One region of the Pseudomonas sp. P1_F7 genome, then DNA from elsewhere that is predicted to be linked to it. Evidence: predicted binding sites of a transcription regulator. Region 1 holds the regulator's gene; each other region holds the start of a gene.

Region 1 (7,172 bases):
TGAAATCGTGACCCTGCTGCCACTGATCAAGCGCCTGGGCATTCAGTTGATCAGCGTGACCGGCAACCCTGACTCGCCGTTGGCCAAGGCCGCCGAGGTCAACCTGAATGTTCACGTCGAGCACGAAGCCTGTCCGTTGAACCTGGCACCCACCTCGTCGACCACCGCCGCACTGGTCATGGGCGACGCCCTGGCAGTCGCGCTGCTGGAAGCCCGTGGCTTTACCGCCGAAGACTTCGCCTTTTCCCATCCCGGCGGCGCCCTGGGCCGACGCCTGCTGCTGAAAGTGGAAAATGTCATGCACGCAGGCCAGGAACTGCCACAGGTCCAGCGCGGCACCCTGCTCAAGGACGCCCTGATGGAAATGACCCGCAAGGGCCTGGGCATGACCGTGATCCTGGAAGCCGATGGAAAGCTGGCCGGGATCTTTACCGACGGTGACTTGCGTCGCACGCTGGACCGTAGCATCGACATCCATAGCGCTACCATCGACCAGGTCATGACTGCACACGGCAAGACTGCCCGCGCCGAGATGCTCGCCGCCGAAGCGCTGAAAATCATGGAAGACCATAAAATCAACGCGCTGGTCGTGGTTGACCGTGAAGACCGCCCGGTCGGCGCCCTGAACATGCACGACTTGCTGCGCGCAGGAGTAATGTAATGAGTGCGGACCTGCTGCAACGCGGCAAACAGATCAAACTGGCGGTGTTCGATGTCGATGGCGTGCTGACCGATGGTCGCCTGTACTTCCTCGAAGACGGCAGCGAATTCAAGACGTTCAACACACTCGACGGCCAGGGCATCAAGATGCTGATGGCCGCAGGCGTGCAGACCGCCATCATCAGCGGCCGCAAGACCCCAGTGGTCGAACGGCGAGCCAGGAACCTCGGTATCCCGCATCTGTATCAGGGTCGCGAAGACAAACTGGTGGTACTCGACGAACTGCTGGCCCAGCTCAACCTGAGCTATGAACAGGTGGCCTACCTCGGCGACGACCTGCCGGACCTGCCGGTGATTCGCCGCGTCGGACTGGGCATGGCGGTGGCCAATGCCGCCAGCTTCGTGCGTGAACACGCTCACGGCATCACCCTCGCCCGTGGCGGCGAAGGCGCCGCTCGCGAATTCTGCGAATTGATCCTGCGCGCCCAGGACCGCCTTGATGCGGCCAATGCGGCGTACCTGTGAGCCCACTATGCTGAGCAAAAAGTTTCGTAACACCCTGATGTACAGTTGCATCGCAGCGATATTCGCCGCGGTCGGCTACTGGAACATCAGCCCGGAACGCTTCCTCGACAAGCCGGTAACGCCGGTCGATGAAAGCGCAATCGACTATTACGCCATCAACGCCCACAGCGTGCAGTACCTGCCGGACGGCAAGCTGCAATATGATCTGGTGTCCGACAAGGTCGAGCACCTGAAAGCGACCGAGGTGACATTGCTGACCAACCCCGACCTGAATGTATTCCGCGGCACCGAATTCCCGTGGCACGTCCAGAGCCTGCACGGCGAGGTCAACCCTGACGGCACACAGGTCGAACTGATCGATGACGTGCGTATCACGCGCTTCGACGAGAAAAACCGTAAAACCCTGATCACCAGCACCCGCATGACCGTGTTCCCGCAGCAGCAATATGCGCAGACCGAGCAAGACGTTAGAATCGACGGCGCTGGCGGTGTATCGACTGGCAAGGGAATGAAAGCGTATTTGAAAGAAAGCAGGATACACCTGCTATCGAACGTAAGAGGACAGTATGAGGCTCGTTAAAACCCTCCCGATTTTGCTCAGTCTGGGCGCAGCACTGGGAAGCGTGAGTGCCTGGGCTCTGCCGGAAGATCAACAGCAGCCTATCCGCATTCAGGCCGACGATGCCCAACTGGACGACAAGCAAGGTATTGCTACCTATAAGGGTGACGTGATCATCACCCAAGGCTCGATGAAGGTGACCGGCAACACCGTGACCATCACCCGCACCCCGACTGGCGACATCGACGTGGTGACATCGGTGGGCAACCTGGCGTACTTCGAGCAACTGCAAACCGCTGGCGATACCAAACCCGTTCAGGGCTGGGGCGTGACCATCCAGTATCACGCCACACAAAACCGGGTCGTGCTGATTGACAAGGCAAAAGTTGTCGACAAGGACAACAACGTCACCCAGGGCGAGAAAATTGTCTACGACACGGTCAAGAAGCTCGCCAGCGCCGGTCGCGCCACAGGCAGCAAGGTCACCGAGGCGCGCCCGCGTATCGACATGGTGATCCAGCCGAAGAAGAAAACCGACGAGAATAAGGCCCAGTAATGGCAACTCTGAAAGCTCAGCATCTGGCCAAGAGCTACAAGAGCCGCCAGGTCGTGCGTGACGTCAGCTTGTCCATCGACAGCGGCCAGATCGTCGGCCTGCTTGGCCCGAACGGCGCCGGCAAGACCACCTGCTTCTACATGATCGTCGGCCTGGTGCAAGCCGACCAGGGCCGCGTCCTGATCGATGACCTGGACGTCAGCCACCAGCCGATGCACGGTCGCGCAAAGGCCGGTATCGGCTACCTGCCGCAAGAAGCATCGATCTTCCGCAAACTGTCGGTGGCCGACAACATCATGGCCATCCTCGAGACCCGCAAGGAGCTCGACAAGGCCGGTCGTCGCAAGGAGCTGGAAAGCCTGCTGCAGGAATTCCACATCAGCCACATCCGCGACAACCTCGGCATGAGTCTGTCCGGTGGTGAGCGCCGTCGCGTGGAAATCGCCCGCGCCCTGGCCACCAACCCGAAATTCATCCTCCTCGACGAACCCTTCGCCGGCGTGGACCCGATTTCGGTCGGCGACATCAAGCAGATCATCTACCACCTCAAGGCCAAGGGCATTGGCGTGCTGATCACCGACCACAACGTTCGTGAAACCCTGGATATCTGTGAAACCGCCTATATCGTCAATGACGGTCAACTGATCGCCGAAGGCGACGCTGAAACCATCCTGGCCAACGACCTTGTGAAGGAAGTGTATCTGGGCCACGAATTCCGCCTGTAGGACACCGAGGTGCCAGACTGGTCGACGAGCGCTTGTCTCGATAAAAAACAACTCTTTTTTATTGTTACAGTGCTCTAGGCAAACACTACAGTTTCAGGCATATAATTTGCTTATGTTTGGCGCCCTGGCGCCCTGTAGTGGATGGCGCATGTGCGCCGGCGAATAAGGTGTTAAGCCCCTGCCATGAAACCATCGCTAGTCTTGAGAATGGGCCAGCAGCTGACGATGACACCGCAGCTGCAACAGGCCATCCGCCTGCTCCAATTGTCGACCCTGGACCTGCAACAGGAAATCCAGGAGGCCCTGGAGTCCAATCCGATGCTTGAACGCCAGGAAGAAGGCGACGACTTCGACAATTCCGACCCCTTGGCCGACAACGCCGAACAAAAGCCCAACACTGACATCCAGGAGCCCTCTTATCAGGAAAGCGCCCCGACGGTTGATAACCTCGATGAAGGTGACTGGAACGAGCGTATCCCCAACGAACTTCCCGTCGACACTGCGTGGGAAGACGTTTACCAGACCAGCGCCAGCAGCCTGCCCAGCAATGATGATGACGAGTGGGACTTCACCACCCGCACTTCGGCCGGCGAAAGCCTGCAAAGCCACCTGCTGTGGCAACTGAACCTGGCCCCGATGTCGGACACCGATCGCCTGATCGCCGTGACCCTCATCGACTGCATCAACAATCAGGGCTACCTGGACGAAACCCTCGAGGAAATCCTCGAAGCCTTCGATCCGGAACTGGACATCGAACTGGACGAAATCGAAGCCGTCCTGCACCGCATCCAGCAATTCGAGCCCGCCGGCATCGGCGCCCGCAATCTGGGCGAATGCCTGCTGCTGCAATTGCGCCAACTGCCCGCCAAGACCCCTTGGCTGGCCGAGGCCAAGCGCCTTGTCACCGATTATATCGACCTGCTTGGCAGCCGCGACTACAGCCAGTTGATGCGCCGCATGAAGCTCAAGGAAGATGAGCTGCGCCAGGTCATCGAGCTGGTCCAGAGCCTCAACCCGCGCCCGGGCTCGCAGATCGAGTCCACCGAAGCCGAGTACGTCGTTCCTGACGTTATCGTGCGCAAGGACAACGAGCGCTGGCTGGTGGAGCTGAATCAGGAGTCGGTGCCACGGCTGCGGGTCAACGCCCAGTACGCCGGTTTCGTGCGCCGCGCCGACACCAGCGCCGACAACACCTTTATGCGCAATCAGTTGCAGGAAGCCCGCTGGTTCATCAAGAGCCTGCAAAGCCGCAATGAAACCCTGATGAAGGTTGCCACCCAGATCGTCGAGCATCAGCGCGGGTTCCTCGAATATGGCGACGAAGCCATGAAGCCGCTGGTCCTGCATGACATCGCCGAAGCGGTCGGCATGCATGAGTCGACGATTTCACGGGTGACCACCCAGAAGTTCATGCACACCCCCCGGGGAATTTATGAACTGAAATATTTTTTCTCCAGTCACGTAAGCACCTCCGAAGGCGGCGAATGCTCGTCCACGGCGATCCGCGCGATCATCAAAAAACTGGTTGCCGCGGAAAATCAGAAAAAGCCGTTGAGTGACAGCAAGATCGCTGGTTTACTGGAGGCACAAGGCATTCAGGTGGCTCGCCGCACCGTCGCCAAGTACCGCGAATCCCTCGGGATCGCGCCTTCGAGCGAACGCAAGCGGTTGATGTAGAGCCACGCCACAGCGTTCCAGTGGTAGATCATCTGATCTACCGCTTTATGCACTGGCAACGAAGGAGAAGCTGTATGCAAGTCAACATCAGTGGACACCAACTGGAAGTGACCGAACCTCTTCGCACCTACATCGGCGAAAAACTCGAACGATTGGAGCGACATTTCGACAAGATCACTAACGTGCAGGTCACGATGACCGTCGAGAAGCTGAAACAGAAAATCGAAGCCACGCTGCATATTCCCGGGAATGAAGTGGTCGCCAACGCGGAACATACTGATATGTACGCCGCGATCGACGCACTCACCGACAAGCTGGATAAACAACTCAAAAAGCATAAGGAAAAGACCCAGAGCCTCCTTCAGGGCGCAACAGGTCGTTAACACTCCCAACCCATGATCCGACTTGAAAGTATCCTGACCCCCGGCCGTTCCCTGGTGAACGTGCCGGGTGGCAGTAAAAAGAAAGCCCTCGAACAAATTGCCAATCTTATCGCCCGCGAAGTGCCGGCTCTGGAGATGCAAGATGTCTTCGAGGCGCTGATTGCCCGTGAAAAACTCGGCTCCACCGGTTTTGGCAACGGCATCGCTATTCCACATTGCCGCCTCAAGGGCTGTGTTTCGCCCATCAGTGCATTGATGCACCTGGACGCCCCTATCGATTTCGACGCCATCGACGGCGCGCCGGTTGACCTGCTGTTCGTACTGCTGGTCCCGGAAGCCGCCACCGATGCGCACCTTGAGCTGCTGCGACAGATCGCCAGCATGCTCGACCGCAAGGAAGTTCGCGAAAAACTGCGTCATGCTGCAAGCAACGAAGCCCTGTATCAGGTTGTCCTGGACGAGCAAAACGGTCAGTAATCATGCGCTTGATCATCGTCAGTGGCCGTTCCGGCTCAGGTAAAAGTACCGCCCTCGACGTTCTTGAGGACAACGGCTACTACTGCATCGACAATCTGCCTGCCGGTCTGCTGCCGGAACTGGCTGAACGAGCATTGATTCATACCGAGCTAGTGCAGCCGCTGGTCGCCGTTTCCATTGACGCCCGCAACCTGCCCAGCCACCTATCCCGCTTCCCCGAGCTGCTCGAAGAAGTCCGCAGCCGCCACATCCAGTGCGATGTCCTGTACCTGGACGCCGACGAAGAAACCCTGCTAAAGCGCTTTTCGGAAACCCGCCGACGTCACCCCCTGAGCAACGCCAACCGCTCGCTGGCCGAAGCCATCAGCGTCGAGAGCGTCCTGCTCGGGCCGATTGCCGACCTCGCCGACCTCAAGATCAACACCACCAGCCTGAACCTGTATCAACTGCGCGATACCATCAAACTGCGCCTGTTGAATCAGCCAGAACCCGGCACTGCGTTCCTGGTGGAATCCTTCGGATTCAAGCGTGGCATGCCGGTGGACGCCGACCTGGTGTTCGATGTGCGCTGCCTGCCCAACCCTTACTGGAAACCGGAATTGCGCGAGCAGTCCGGGCTCGATCAACCGGTTGCCGAGTATCTGGCGGCACAGCCGGATGTCGAAGAGATGTTCCAGGACATTTCCACATACCTGCTAAAGTGGCTGCCTCGTTTTGCCGCCAGCAACCGCGCCTACGTCACCATTGCCATCGGATGCACTGGCGGACATCACCGCTCCGTCTACCTGACCGAGCGTCTGGGGCAGGCGCTGCAAAAATCCCTGAAGAACGTCCAGGTTCGCCACCGCGACCTCAGCTAAAGGATTCACACCGCGATGCCTGCTCTGGAAATCGAAATTATCAACAAGCTGGGCCTGCATGCCCGCGCTTCTGCAAAATTCGTTGGGGTGGCGGGTCAGTTCCCGTGCCAGATCCGGGCGGGTCGTACACCAGAGTCCATGGTCGATGGCAAAAGCATCATGGCGATGATGATGCTGGCCGCCGGCAAAGGCACCACGATCCACTTGAGCACAGAAGGCGAGCAGGAACAGGAAGCGCTGAATGCGCTGGTGGCGTTGATCAACAACTTCTTCGACGAAGGCGAGTAACCGCTACAGAATCCTTTCCCGGTGATTTTGTGGCGAGGGAGCTTGCTCCCGCTGGGGCGTGAAGCGGCCCCAACCCCTATCATCGCAATACATCAGATACACCGCGTTTGTGTCTAGTCCTGAAACAGGTGTAAACCCTATTCAGGACGGGACAAAGGCAATAAAAAAGGCGCGGTCCATGAGGATCGCGCCTTTTTGTACAGCGGCCCTGGCTTAGCTACCCGCCACCGTCATCCGCTCGATCAGCACCGAACCTGTGCGAATGTTGCTACGCAACTCAAGATCGTTACCCACGGCGACAATCTGTTTGAACATGTCGCGCATGTTGCCAGCGATGGTCACCTCCTGAACCGCGAACTGAATTTCGCCGTTCTCGACCCAGTAACCCGCCGCGCCCCGGGAATAATCGCCGGTGACCATGTTCAGTCCCTGGCCCATCAACTCAGTGACCAACAGCCCGCG
Region 2 (7,172 bases), on a different contig from region 1:
CCACTTGAATCAGCTTCTGCTGGCGGCTCATCGCCTGGCGGCGCATCAGGGTGTAGGCCTCTTCCTCGTTGCAGTTCTTCATTTTCATCAGCAGCCCTTTGGCCAGTTCGATGCGCTTGCGCTCGGCCAATTGCTGGTCGCGGGCATGTAACTGGGCACGCAAGGCCTGATCGCTTTCGAAGCGCGCCATGGCCACATCGAGAATCGGCTGCAGGCGTTGTGCGTGAATGCCTTCGACGATGTAGGCGCTGACCCCGGACTTGATCGCCTGTCGCATCACATCGGGGTCGTGTTCGTCCGTGAACATCACAATCGGTCGTGGCTGGTCGCGAGTCACCAGCACCACTTGCTCCATGACATCGCGCCCCGGTGACTCGGTATCGATCAGAATCACATCCGGACGCACCGTTTCGACGCGTTCGGGCAGGTCGATGGTCAGGCCGGACTCATCAATCACTTCGAAACCGGCCTCGGTCAGGGCGGCCTTCAGGCGTCCGACTTTTTTCGCGGTGTCGTTGATCAGCAGGATACGCAGCATGTTCGTGGTCTCCTGTCAGCGGCTGGCGGATCGGTGTGAGCTGTCGCTCATGGCGTGCAGTTTGAAACTGCGGGCATAACCGGCCGGGTCCGAGCCGTCCCAGATCTTGCCGTCGATCAACTGACTGCTGCGCATTTCCTCGGCTGACGAAGCGACGCCGACGGCACTGGCGGCCTCACGGTACAGGTCCAGTTGCTGGACCTGTCGGGCCACCGCGAGATAGTCCGGGTCATCGCGCAACAAACCCCAGCGGCGGAACTGGGTCATGAACCACATGCCGTCGGACAGGTACGGCAGGTTGACCTCGCCATCCCCGTGCAAGCGCAGTGCGTGTGGGTCTTGCCAGCGATGGCCAAGGCCGTCGGCGTATTCGCCCAGCAGGCGCGGTTCGATGCATTCCAGTGGCGCGTCAAGGTACTGATCGGCACTGAGTAATTGTGCGGTACTGCGGCGATTCTCGGTGCTTTCTTCGATGAAACGACTGGCCTCCAGAACCGCCATCACCAATGCCCGGGCAGTATTGGGGTATTGCTCGACGAACGCGCGGGTGCAGCCGAGGACTTTTTCCGGATGATCGGGCCAGAGAGTCTGGGTCGTGGCCAGGGTGAAGCCGAGGTCCTGTTGCACGGCGCTGGCGGACCAGGGTTCGCCGACGCAGAAGCCGTCGATACGCCCGGCTCGCAGGTGCGCGATCATTTGCGGTGGCGGCACCACCACGCTGTCGACATCCTGCAATGGGTGAATGCCCTGGCTGGCGAGCCAGTAATACAACCACATGGCGTGGGTGCCGGTTGGAAACGTCTGGGCGAAGGTGAGTTTTGAGCGAGTTTGGTGCACGTGCCGATCCAGTGCTTCAGGACTGGTCACTCCAAGCGCTTGCAAACCGCGGGACAGATTGATGCTCTGGCCGTTCTGATTCAGGCCCATCAACACCGCCATGTCGGTCGCCGCCACACCACCGATGCCCAGGTGAACGGCGTAAATCAGACCGTAGAGGCTGTGGGCTGCATCGAGTTCGCCGCTGACCAGTTTGTCCCGCAGGTTGGCCCAGGACGATTGGCGCTTGAGGTTCAGGGTCAAACCGTGGGGTTGGGCGAAGCCCTGGGTGGCGGCGACCACCACCGAGGCGCAGTCGCTCAGGGCCATGAAGCCGAGATTGATTTCGGTTTTTTCCGGGGCATCGCTGCCATTGACCCAGGCCAGAGGGCCGGCTGACGGTTCGTTCATCGTACGTTCACCTTGCAAAAAAAACGTCGTCCCGGGTCCGTGCATGGGCAGGCCGGGGACGACGCCATTGTCTTTGCACACATTCCGTCGTTGGCATGGGTGCTGGTGTCCAGAGTGGTGCAAGGCATATGCCATTAACCGTTGATTTGCTCACGCGCCTCGCTTGCCACCCCGTTGCCCGGCTATAATCGCCGCCTCAATTCGCCGCCAATCGAGTCAAATCCGCCCATGTACACTCTGGCCCGTCAGCTGTTGTTCAAACTCTCCCCGGAAACCTCCCACGATCTGTCCCTGGACCTGATCGGCGCGGGCGGGCGTCTTGGGCTCAACGGCTTGCTGTGCAAGGCCCCGGCGAAGATGCCGGTGAATGTCATGGGCCTGGACTTCCCGAATCCGGTGGGCCTGGCCGCCGGCCTGGACAAGAACGGCGCGGCCATCGATGGTTTCGCCCAACTGGGTTTCGGTTTTGTCGAAATCGGCACCATCACCCCGCGTCCGCAGCCGGGCAACCCGAAGCCACGTCTGTTTCGTTTGCCGGACGCCGAGGCGATCATCAACCGCATGGGTTTCAACAACCTCGGCGTCGATCACCTGCTTGCCCGCGTGGCGGCGGCCAAGTACAAGGGCGTGCTGGGCATCAACATCGGCAAGAACTTCGATACTCCGGTCGAGCGTGCCGTGGACGACTACCTGATCTGCCTGGACAAGGTTTACGCCCACGCCAGCTATGTGACGGTCAACGTCAGTTCGCCGAACACGCCGGGCCTGCGCAGCCTGCAATTTGGCGACTCGCTCAAGCAGTTGCTGGCCGATCTGGCCGAGCGCCGCGCGGAACTGGCATTGCGTCATGGCAAACATGTACCGCTGGCGATCAAGATCGCGCCGGACATGAGCGACGAAGAAACCGCACAAGTTGCGCAAGCGCTGATCGAAACCGGAATGGATGGCGTCATTGCGACTAACACCACCCTGAGCCGCGTTGGCGTCGAGGGCATGGAGCATGGCGAAGAAGCCGGTGGTTTGTCCGGCGCACCGGTTCGCGACAAGAGCACCCACACCGTGACGGTGCTGGCATCGGAGCTGGGTGGTCGCCTGCCGATCATCGCTGCTGGCGGCATTACCGAAGGCAAGCACGCCGCAGAGAAAATCACCGCAGGCGCGAGCCTGGTGCAGATCTATTCGGGCTTTATCTATAAAGGCCCGGCGCTGATTCGTGAGTCGGTAGACGCAATCGCAGCGCTACGCTAGCGAGCTTTTGTGGCGAGGGGGCTTGCCCCCCCGCCACAAAGGTTTGCCGCTGAATTTGAGCGGGCATAAAAAAGGGCTCCTTGAAGGAGCCCCTGGGCCGGAGCCCGCCGTCCGGATGGGACGCGCATGGTTAATTCGGTACAAAATCAGATTGTCGTGTCGGAGTGTTTTGCCCTGTAATTAGCCGACGGCGTGAAGTTCGTTGAGTTTGTGGATTCCCGCAGTGCCGGTCATACCGTCCCAGTTGTCGCCGCGTCCTTCTCGCCAGCCGTTGATCCAGGCTTGACGTACCGACGGTAGAGTAAATGGGCAAAGCTCACGGGATTTGCCACCAACGCCATATTGATATCCGCGCAAAAATGCTCTTTCCAACGGATCACGCTTAAGTCTTCTCATAGGGTGTTGCCCTCACTTGTTGACTGTATTTATCGCGTCGACCTCTATTGAGGTCTGGCAGAAAAACTCTGCCGTTGGGGGCTCGTTGCCGGCGTGACGAGCCAAGGTGTTGGCGTCGTTGCGGCGCCAACCTGTATTGAGTTCTAACCAATGCGTCACATCGAGGGAATGATCGTTTTGTCATAAGGACGTAACTATTAATGTGCTAAGGCCATAAGTAACAGCGTGTTTTTAGCGTATTTATTGGCCAAACCCCGGTATGATCGGCCCTGCGCTGGATGATGGGCTTAATCCTTTAGTGAGAATGGCTCCCGTTGCCGGGAAGTACTATTCGACGAAGGGTCGATTTATGACATTTTGTTGCATCAACTTTTTTATCTGTCCTTGCATCTAAGCTCATTTAACCCGGGCAGCAAGGGTGGAACGGCACACCTTCGTGCCACGCGGGCGCTCTTCGAGAAAAGCGCCTGATTGAAAACCGGACCGGCAATGCGTTGCCCGGTCACTCAGCTAAAGGTTCTGGAATTCCCATGTCCGATCGTTTCGAACTCTTCCTCACTTGCCCAAAAGGCCTTGAAGGCCTGCTCATCGAGGAAGCCGTCGGGCTTGGCCTTGAGGAAGCGCGGGAACACACCTCTGCCGTGCGCGGCATGGCCACCATGGAAACCGCTTATCGCCTGTGCCTGTGGTCGCGTCTGGCCAACCGCGTGCTGCTGGTGCTCAAGCGTTTCCCGATGAAGGACGCCGAAGACCTGTACCACGGCGTGCTGGACATCGAGTGGCAAGACCACATGCTCAATGACGGCACCCTGGCCGTCGAATTCAGCGGCCATGGCTCGGGTATCGACAACACCCACTTCGGCGCGCTGAAGGTCAAGGACGCCATCGTCGACAAACTGCGCACCCCGCAAGGCGACCGTCCGTCCATCGACAAGCTCAACCCGGACCTGCGCATTCACCTGCGCCTGGACCGTGGCGAAGCCATCCTGTCCCTTGACCTGTCCGGGCACAGCCTGCACCAGCGCGGCTATCGCCTGCAGCAAGGTGCGGCACCGCTGAAGGAAAACCTCGCGGCCGCCATCCTGATCCGTTCCGGCTGGCCACGTATCGCGGCCGAAGGCGGTGCACTGGCCGACCCGATGTGCGGTGTCGGTACCTTCCTGGTGGAAGCGGCGATGATCGCCGCCGACATCGCGCCGAATCTGCGTCGCGAGCAGTGGGGCTTCACCGCCTGGCTCGGTCACGTTCCGGCGCTGTGGAAAAAACTGCACGAAGAAGCTTCCGAGCGCGCAGCGGCCGGCCTGGCCAAGCCACCGTTGTGGATCCGCGGTTACGAAGCCGATCCGCGGCTGATTCAACCGGGTCGTAACAACGTCGAGCGTGCCGGCCTGAGCGAGTGGATCAAGATCTACCAAGGTGAAGTCGCGACGTTCGAGCCACGTCCGGACCAGAACCAGAAAGGCCTGGTGATCTGCAACCCTCCGTACGGTGAGCGTCTGGGCGATGAGGCTAGCCTGCTCTACCTCTACCAGAACCTCGGCGAACGCCTGCGTCAGGCCTGCCTGAACTGGGAAGCGGCGGTGTTCACCGGCGCGCCGGACCTGGGCAAACGCATGGGTATCCGCAGCCACAAACAGTATTCGTTCTGGAACGGCGCCTTGCCGTGCAAGCTGCTGCTGATCAAGGTGCTGCCGGATCAATTCGTCACCGGCGAGCGTCGTACTCCGGAACAGCGCCAGGTCGAGCGTGAGCAAGCCGCCTACGATCAGGCGCCGAACGAGCCGCAGGAACGCAAGTTCAACAAAAACGGCAACCCGATCAAACCGACGCCGGCACCGGTTCCGGTGGTCGAGCAGCCGCGCCTGAGCGAAGGTGGGCAGATGTTCGCCAACCGCCTGCAAAAGAACCTCAAGGCCCTGGGCAAGTGGGTCAAGCGTGAAGGCATCGACTGCTACCGCGTCTACGATGCCGACATGCCGGAATATTCCATGGCCATCGACCTGTATCAGGATTGGGTCCATGTTCAGGAGTACGCCGCGCCGAAATCCATCGATCCGGAAAAGGCTTCGGCCCGTATGTTCGATGCCCTGGCAGCCATCCCGCAGGCATTGAACATCGACAAGAGCCGTGTGGTGGTCAAGCGCCGCGAGCGTCAGAGCGGCACCAAGCAGTACGAACGCCAGGCGGCGCAGGGCAAGTTTGTCGAGGTCAATGAAGGCGGCGTGAAGCTGCTGGTCAATCTCACCGACTACCTCGATACTGGTCTGTTCCTCGACCACCGGCCGATGCGCATGCGTATCCAGAAAGAGGCGGCCGGCAAACGCTTCCTCAATCTGTTCTGCTACACCGCAACGGCCAGTGTGCATGCGGCCAAGGGCGGCGCGCGCAGCACCACCAGTGTCGACCTGTCGAAAACCTATCTGGACTGGGCGCGTCGCAACCTGTCGCTGAACGGTTTTTCCGACAAGAACCGCCTGGAGCAGGGCGATGTGATGGCGTGGCTCGAAGCCAGTCGTGACGAGTACGACCTGATCTTCATCGATCCGCCGACGTTCTCCAACTCCAAGCGCATGGAAGGTGTCTTCGACGTGCAGCGCGACCAGGTGCAACTGATCGACTTGGCCATGGCGCGACTGGCGCCCGGCGGCGTGTTGTACTTCTCCAACAACTTCCGCAAGTTCGAACTGGAGGCCAATCTCGGCGAACGTTATGCCGTCGAGGAGATCACCGCCCAGACCATCGATCCGGATTTTTCCCGCAACGCCAAGATCCATCGCGCCTGGAAAATCATGGCTCGCTAAATAGCTGCGCTGATTCACTGTAGGGGCGAGCAAGCTCGCTCCTGCAGGGCTCGATCAGTGCTGGTCAAATTAGTGGCTAATAGCTATAACTCAACGCACAGCCAAAGGGCTTCCCCGCACCTGGCGTTTTGAGTTGCGTTCTATGTCGTTGCACGCCGTGCGCCCCAAGATCCTGGGTTTTATCAGCGAAGATGTCTCGGCCTGGCTGGTCGCGTTGCTGGTATTGCTGGTCGGTGGAGTGCTCACCGGGTTGCTGGCGTGGTCGACACTTAATCTGTTTCACCATCAATTGCGGCAACGTTTCCAACTGCTGGCCAGTGAACGTTACAGCCGTATCGAAGAGCGTTTCGAAGATCAGGAGCAGCGCCTCGATGGCTTGCGCCGGTTTTTCGCCAATTCCGATTCGGTTTCCCGAGCGGAATTCGACGGCTACACCCAACCTTTGCTGCTGCGAACCCAGGCTTATTCCTACGCCCAGCGGATCACCCGTGAAGAGCGGGCGGCGTTCGAGCGTCGGGTGCGTGGCGAAGGCTTGAACAGCTTCACCCTGAGAGAGCTCAACGCCGACGGCCAATTGCAACTGGCTGGCGAGCGAGATGAGTACGTGGCGGTGCTGTATAGCCAGACTCAAAGCAAACTCGGCGCTCCCCTCGGTTACGACTTGCTGGCCCAGCCGCTGCGGCGTGCCACGCTCGAGCGGGCCGATCAGCGTGGTGGCATGGCAGTGTCGCAACCGATGCATCTGGTCAGCATCGAGCCGGCTTATGCGCGAGGTGTGCTGCTGGTCGCGCCGGTCTCGCAGCACAACAGTCAGGACCACAAAACCGCGAAGCCCTACGGTTATGTCATGGCTGTGATCAGCATGCGCCAGTTGCTGGCGGACGGACTGCCGGAAGCGAGCCGTGATTATCTCTCGGTGCGCATCCTCGATTTGTCGACCGACGACCAGCACGAGGTGCTGT
Region 3 (7,172 bases), on a different contig from region 1:
GCTGACCAGACCGCTCTTGCGCATATCCACGATGGCCGTCCTCAGATCACGATCAGATCGGCTTGCAGGGCGCCGGCCTGCTTCAGCGCTTCGAGGATGGCCATCAAGTCACCCGGTGCCGCGCCGACCTGGTTCACCGCCCGTACGATCTCGTCGAGGGTGGTGCCAGGGCCGAATTTGAACATCGGCTTGGCTTCCTGCTGGGCGTTGACTTTCGAACGCGGTACCACCGCCGTCGTGCCATTGGACAGAGGGCCGGGCTGGCTGACGATCGGGTCTTCAGTGATGGTCACGGTCAGGCTGCCGTGGGTAACGGCGGCTGGGGAAACCTTGACGTTCTGGCCGATCACGATGGTGCCGGTACGGGAGTTGATGATGACTTTCGCCACCGCCTGACCCGGATCGATTTCGAGGTTTTCCAGGATCGACAGATAGTCGACACGCTGGCTCGGATCGAGCGGCGCCGTGACACGTACCGAACCACCGTCGATAGCCTGAGCCACGCCTGGGCCAAGCATGTCGTTGATCTTGTCGACAATGCGCTTGGCCGTGGTGAAGTCGGAACGGTTGAGGTTCAGCGTCAGGCTGTTGCCCTGGTTGAAACCGCTCGGTACCGCACGCTCCACCGACGCACCACCGGGGATGCGACCGGCCGACGGAACGTTGACGGTGATCTTCGAGCCGTCTCGCCCTTCCGCATCGAAACCACCGACCACCAGGTTGCCCTGGGCCACTGCATAGACATTACCGTCGATACCCTTGAGCGGTGTCAGCAGCAAGGTGCCGCCGCGCAAGCTCTTGGAGTTGCCGATAGAGGAAACGGTGATGTCGACCTGCTGACCCGGCTTGGCGAACGCTGGCAAATCGGCACTGATCGACACTGCCGCGACGTTCTTCAACTGCACGTTGCCCGAGCCCGGCGGCACCTTGATGCCGAACTGCGAGAGCATGTTGTTGAAAGTCTGCAGGGTGAACGGGGTCTGCGTCGTCTGGTCGCCGGTGCCGTTAAGCCCGACCACCAGGCCGTAACCGATCAATTGGTTGGAACGCACACCGGAAATGCTGGCGATGTCCTTCAGGCGCTCGGCCTGCGCGTTGAACGCGGCGGACAGCATCAACGCGACCACCATGAGGTGTTTAAGATTCAAACTGACCACCTAGAAAGGGAACAGCGGGCTGAGGAAGAAACGGTCGAACCAGCCTGGCTGACTCGCATCGGCAAACGAACCGGTGCCCGAGTAGGTGATGCGCGCATCGGCGACACGAGTCGACGACACGGTGTTGTCGGTAGAGATGTCATCGGCGCGAACCAGGCCGGCAATCCGCACCAGCTCGTCGCCGGTGTTGAGGGTCATCCACTTCTCGCCGCGCACCGCGATAATGCCGTTGGGCAACACATCGGCGACGGTCACGGTGATCGAGCCGGTCAGGGTGTTGCCCTGGGCCGCCTTGCTGTCGCCCTTGGTCGCGCGGTCGCCTTCGTAGCTGGCGCTCAGGCTCAGGTCGCCATCACCGAACGGGTTGTTGGTGGTGGCACTGCTGCCGAACAGCGAAGTCAAGCCGATGTTGGCCTTGCTGTTCTTGCCAATTTGCGAATTGGCGTTTTTGCTGGCCTGGGTCCTTTCGTTCAGGGTGATGGTGATGATGTCACCGATCCGGAACGCCTTGCGGTCGCTGTAGAGGTTCTGTTCGAAACCGGCCTGGTAGATCGAGCCGTTGTTCGCGGCCGCCGGCAACGGCGTGCGCGGCAACACCGGAGCGTAGTAGGGATCATTAGGCTTGGGCGTCGCAGGAACGCAACCTGCGAGCGCGGTGATCCCACTCAGTGCCAGAACAGATACAAAGCGATTCATGACCCTACCTCACGGTGTTGCAGGCAGCCTCATGGCCGCCACATAGACTTGATTACAGATTCTGCGTTACGAACGAGAGCATCTGGTCGGCGGTGGAGATCACCTTGGAGTTCATCTCGTAGGCGCGCTGGGTGGTGATCATGTTGACCATCTCCTCAACGGTGCTGACGTTGGACGTTTCCAGGGTGTTCTGCAGCGTGGTGCCGAAACCGTTCAGGCCTGGTGTACCGACTTGCGGCGCGCCACTGGCGGCGGTTTCCAGGAACAGGTTGTTGCCCACCGCCTGCAGACCCGCCGGGTTGATGAAGTCAGCGGTTTGCAGGTTGCCGATCACCTGGGCAGCCGGGTTGCCGGCAACGGTGATGGACACGGTGCCGTCGCGGCCGACCGTGAAGGTCTGCGCGTCGTTCGGAATGACAATGGCCGGCTCCAGGGCAAAGCCGCTGGCGTTGACGATCTGGCCGTTGGAGTCCAGGTGGAACGTACCGTCACGGGTGTAGGACGTGGTGCCGTCCGGTTGCAGGATCTGGAAGAAACCGCGACCGTCGATGGCCATGTCCAGTGGCTGCTCGGTGGTTTGCAGGCTGCCGGCGGTGAAGTTTTTCTGGGTGCCGACGATGCGCACACCGGTACCCAGTTGCAGACCCGATGGCAGTTCGCTGTCCTGGGTCGACTGGGCGCCTGGCTGACGCTTGATCTGGTAGAGCAGGTCCTGGAACTCGGCGCGGTCACGTTTGAAACCCGTGGTCGACACGTTGGCCAGGTTGTTGGAAATGGTGGTCAGGTTGGTGTCCTGGGCGGACAGACCTGTCTTGGCAACCCATAGAGCCGGAAGCATTCGATTCTCCTCGTGCGCCTGTTTTACGGCGCGACGTTCTGGTAATTAGCTGATCTGCAAGACCCGAGCCATGGCCTGGTCATCGTCTTTGGCGGTGTTCATCATCTTGATGTGCAGCTCGAACTGCTTGGACAAGGCCAGCACCGAGGTCATCTCTTCCACGGCATTGACGTTGCTCGACTCGAGGAACCCGGACACCAGCTTGACGTTGGCATCGGCCTGCGCCGGCTGGCCATCCTTGGTGTGGATCGAACCATCCAGGCCCTTGGTCATGTTCTTGAGGTCCGGGTTGACCAGCTTGATGCGGTCGACTTCCGCCATCACCCGGGGACCTTCGCCCATTGCGCGGATGCTGATGGTGCCGTCCTCGCCGACTTCGATCTGCTGTTCCGGCGGCACGGCAATCGGCCCGCCATTGCCCATGACCGGCATGCCGTTGCCGGCACGCAGCACGCCCAGGGCGTCAACGTTCAGGCTGCCGGTGCGCACGTAGCTTTCACCGCCATCCGGAGTCTGTACGGCAATCCAGCCGTTACCTTGCACGGCAACGTCGAGGTCGCGACCGGTTTCCACCAGTGAGCCCGGGGAGAAATCGGTGGCCGGGCGTTCGGACATGGCAAACGCACGCGCCGGAAAGCTGTCACCGAACACCGGCATCGAACGAGCCTGCTCCAGGTCTTTCTGGAAGCCGTTGGTGGAGATGTTCGCGAGGTTGTTGGCATGCGCCTTTTGCGCCAGTGCATTCTGGCTGGCGCCGGTCATTGCCACATAAAGGTACTTGTCCACAATTGTTCCTCTGCCTGCCGGACGTTTGCCGTCCACTGCTGTACTGCTGAGCCATAAGCAATTTGCAGACCAACTTGTTTTTGGCGGCGCGGGGGCCGGTAAACAGGGGACTTTGAGGATTCAGAGGGGATGGGGGATTTGTATCAGAGACGAAAAACCGGCGGTGTCATGCCGCTTCGCGGCAACGGATCAAAAGATCGCAGCCTTCGGCAGCTCCTACAGGGTTCGACGTAGGAGAACTTGTTGGCAATGGTGGTATGCGAAACCCCCAGGCGCTTGCCCAACTGCCGACTGCTCGGATGCTCGGAGTACAGCCGCTCCAACACCGCCTTCTCGAAACGCCCGACGATCTCGTCCAACCCACCCTCCAGCGAAAAATCGCCAAGGGGCTGACGCACGCCATAATCCGGCAAACGAATGTGCTCGGCCTTGACCGTGCCGCCGTCGCACAGGGAAACCGCCTGGAACAGCACGTTCTCCAGTTGCCGCACGTTGCCCGGCCAATGGTAATGACTGAGCCGCTCCATGGCCGCCGGAGCCAGTTTTGGCAACGGGCAACCGATCTGCCGGCTGGCCTGATCGAGGAAGTGCTCCACCAGCGGCGTCAAACCATCGAGGCATTCGCGTAGCGGCGGGATGTGCAGCGACAACACATTCAAGCGGTGATAGAGGTCCTGGCGGAACTCACCGCGAGCGCACAATTCGGAAAGGTCGACCTGGGTCGCGCAGATCACCCGCACGTCGAGGTAGACCTCTTCATCACTGCCCACACGACGGAAGCAACCGTCCTGCAGGAAGCGCAGCAATTTCACCTGCAAGCGCGGGCTCATTTCGCCGACGCCATCGAGAAACAGCGTACCGCCCGCCGTCAGCTCCAGCAGCCCGAGCTTGCCCTCGGCCCGCGCCCCTTCGAAGGCACCGGGGCCATAACCGAACAATTCCGTCTCGGCCATGGACTCCGGCAAACCGGCGCAATTGAGCGCCATTAACGGTGACTGCCCACGAGGACTGGCCAGATGGCAGGCCCGTGCCAACAATTCTTTGCCGGTACCGGTCTCGCCCTCTATCAATAGCGGTGCATCCAGTGGCGCCATACGCCGTGCCTCGCGCACTACCGCGGCCATCACTTTCGAGCTCTGAAAGATGCTGTCGAACCCGCGCAGTTCCTGCTTGCGCACGTTGTAGATGCGCTCGCCCACCCGGTCGGCGCGATGCAATGTCAACACCGCACCGGCCATGGCCTCGCTGTCGTCGTGCTCGGACTGCAATGGCGCGATGTCGGCCAGGAACACATCCCCCTTGACCTTGACCCGCAGCCCGTTGATCCGCGACTTGTTGGCGCGCACCAGTTCCGGCAAATCGAAATCTTCGGCGTACCGCGAAAGGGGAATACCCGGCACCTCGTCGACCCGCACCCCGAGCAACTGCGCCGCTGCCCGGTTGGCCGCGACAATGGAACCGCCCATGTCGATCGACAGCACCGGAAACTCCAGCGCACCGAGCAGTGCGTTGAGCTCCATATGCCGACGCTCGCTCGGCATCAGCCCTACACGCTTGACGCCGAAAACCCCGGCAATCGCTTCGAATTTCGGACGCAAGGCCTGGAACTGAATGTTGATCAGGTTCGGGCAATGCAGGTAGATGGCGTTGCCATGCTCACCGCCCACCTCACCACGGGCCACGTTGATCCCGTACTCCACCAACAGGTTGAGAATGTCGCGCAGGATGCCGATGCGGTTCTGGCAGTGGACTTTGATACGCATAAAAAAGGCCCAAACAGTGAAGGACGAGGCCAATGGCAGGGATTTTTCTGCGTGGGCGCTCAGATAGTCGTCAAGATTATGTGACAGGAAAGGCGCTTTTCAAACCCGAAAATCTCAGCCAGTACGCAACAAGCGGCCACTCGTAACGAAAACTTTACGATTATCGAGGGATTTTTCTGCGCTTGACGCCGAGCACCTGCTGCAACGGTGCAATCCATGGGGTATTTCTAGGTCTATAGCAGTACATAACAAGAACGAAATCCCTAGCAGGAGAGCAGCATGAAGCAGACGCAATACGTGGCTCGCGAGCCCGATGCGCAAGGTTTTATCGACTACCCCGCCGAAGAACACGCGGTGTGGAACACGCTGATCACTCGTCAACTGAAAGTGATCGAAGGGCGTGCGTGCCAGGAGTACCTGGACGGTATCGAAAAACTCGGTCTGCCCCACGACCGCATTCCTCAACTCGGCGAAATCAACAAGGTCCTCGGTGAAACCACCGGCTGGCAGGTAGCCCGCGTACCGGCGCTGATCCCTTTCCAGACCTTTTTCGAATTGCTGGCCAGCAAGCAGTTTCCAGTGGCTACCTTCATTCGTACCCGCGAAGAGCTGGATTACCTGCAAGAGCCGGACATTTTCCACGAGATCTTCGGTCACTGCCCGCTGCTGACCAACCCGTGGTTTGCCGAATTCACCCACACCTACGGCAAACTCGGCCTCAAGGCTTCCAAGGAAGAACGCGTGTACCTGGCGCGCCTGTACTGGATGACCATCGAATTCGGCCTGGTCGACACCCCGCAAGGCCAGCGCATCTACGGCGGCGGCATTCTGTCTTCTCCGAAAGAGACCGTGTATTGCCTGTCGGACGAGCCTGAGCATCAGGCGTTCGATCCGCTGGAATGCATGCGCACGCCCTACCGCATCGACATCTTGCAGCCACTGTACTTCGCGTTGCCAAATCTCAAGCGTCTGTTCGACCTCGCTCACGAAGACATCATGGGCATGGTCAAGCAAGCGATGCAGATGGGTCTGCACGCACCGAAATTTCCGCCAAAACCAAAAGCCGCGTGATCCGCCGCTTTTAGAATCAAGTGAGCCTGTCAGAAACCATCGCTTTGGATTAGCGTGGTAGCACTGAGGGCCGATTTCCCAACATTCGATTTCAGGAACACATCATGACCGCATTAACTCAAGCCCATTGCGAAGCCTGCCGCGCCGACGCCCCACAAGTCAGCGACGAAGAACTGCCGATCCTGATCAAGCAGATCCCGGACTGGAACATCGAAGTACGTGACAGCATCATGCAGCTGGAAAAGGTCTTCCTGTTCAAGAACTTCAAGCACGCCCTGGCGTTCACCAACGCCGTCGGTGAAATCTCCGAGGCCGAAGGCCACCACCCGGGCCTGCTGACCGAGTGGGGCAAAGTGACCGTGACCTGGTGGAGCCACTCGATCAAGGGCCTGCACCGCAACGACTTCATCATGGCCGCGCGCACTGACGAAGTGGCGCAGGACGCTGAGGGGCGCAAGTAATGCATTTCGACGCCATCGGTCGAGTGCCTGGCGACCCGATCCTCGGCCTGATGGAGGCCTACGCGCAGGACCCGAACCCGCGCAAGTTCGATCTGGGCGTGGGTGTCTACAAAGACGCCAAGGGCCTGACGCCGATTCTCGAGTCGGTGAAACTTGCCGAGCAACGCCTGGTGGAGCATCAGTCCACCAAGACCTACATCGGTGGTCACGGCGAACCGGCGTTCGGCAAGGCGATCAATGAACTGGTGTTGGGTGCCGACTCGAAGCTGATCAGCGCACAACGCGCCGGCGCCACCCAGACTCCGGGCGGCACCGGGGCTTTGCGTCTGAGCGCTGACTTTATCGCCCAATGCCTGCCGGGGCGCGGCGTGTGGTTGAGCAACCCGACCTGGCCGATCCA

The links. The regulator sigma-54, encoded in region 1, starts transcription at its own class of promoters, with help from an activator protein. The targets are predictions, from matches to a motif close to ANTGGCATNNANNTTGCTNT.
Region 2: AC1D1M_RS04520 (CmpA/NrtA family ABC transporter substrate-binding protein) is a predicted target of sigma-54. The motif match lies at 1,882-1,901, and genes of this name have one in related genera.
Region 3: AC1D1M_RS11985 (flagellar basal body rod protein FlgF) is a predicted target of sigma-54. The motif match lies at 3,532-3,551, and genes of this name have one in related genera.

Annotation. Positions count from the first base shown of each region.
Region 1 covers NZ_JBFUBR010000010.1:45,966-53,137, reverse strand. The annotation lists gene AC1D1M_RS15635 (KpsF/GutQ family sugar-phosphate isomerase) at 1-661, shown strand, start outside; gene AC1D1M_RS15630 (KdsC family phosphatase) at 661-1,185, shown strand; gene lptC (LPS export ABC transporter periplasmic protein LptC) at 1,193-1,765, shown strand; gene lptA (lipopolysaccharide transport periplasmic protein LptA) at 1,752-2,300, shown strand; gene lptB (LPS export ABC transporter ATP-binding protein) at 2,300-3,025, shown strand; gene AC1D1M_RS15610 (RNA polymerase factor sigma-54) at 3,209-4,702, shown strand; gene hpf (ribosome hibernation-promoting factor, HPF/YfiA family) at 4,777-5,085, shown strand; gene ptsN (PTS IIA-like nitrogen regulatory protein PtsN) at 5,098-5,562, shown strand; gene rapZ (RNase adapter RapZ) at 5,565-6,422, shown strand; gene AC1D1M_RS15590 (HPr family phosphocarrier protein) at 6,438-6,710, shown strand; gene pmbA (metalloprotease PmbA) at 6,924-7,172, opposite strand, start outside.
Region 2 covers NZ_JBFUBR010000003.1:97,667-104,838, forward strand. The annotation lists gene AC1D1M_RS04515 (ANTAR domain-containing response regulator) at 1-538, opposite strand, end outside; gene AC1D1M_RS04520 (CmpA/NrtA family ABC transporter substrate-binding protein) at 554-1,765, opposite strand; gene AC1D1M_RS04525 (quinone-dependent dihydroorotate dehydrogenase) at 1,994-3,013, shown strand; gene rmf (ribosome modulation factor) at 3,194-3,409, opposite strand; gene rlmKL (bifunctional 23S rRNA (guanine(2069)-N(7))-methyltransferase RlmK/23S rRNA (guanine(2445)-N(2))-methyltransferase RlmL) at 3,940-6,210, shown strand; gene AC1D1M_RS04540 (sensor domain-containing diguanylate cyclase) at 6,353-7,172, shown strand, end outside.
Region 3 covers NZ_JBFUBR010000006.1:190,080-197,251, forward strand. The annotation lists gene flgJ (flagellar assembly peptidoglycan hydrolase FlgJ) at 1-30, opposite strand, end outside; gene AC1D1M_RS11970 (flagellar basal body P-ring protein FlgI) at 42-1,130, opposite strand; gene flgH (flagellar basal body L-ring protein FlgH) at 1,158-1,853, opposite strand; gene flgG (flagellar basal-body rod protein FlgG) at 1,906-2,691, opposite strand; gene AC1D1M_RS11985 (flagellar basal body rod protein FlgF) at 2,737-3,477, opposite strand; gene AC1D1M_RS11990 (sigma-54-dependent transcriptional regulator) at 3,621-5,240, opposite strand; gene phhA (phenylalanine 4-monooxygenase) at 5,520-6,311, shown strand; gene AC1D1M_RS12000 (4a-hydroxytetrahydrobiopterin dehydratase) at 6,416-6,772, shown strand; gene AC1D1M_RS12005 (amino acid aminotransferase) at 6,772-7,172, shown strand, end outside.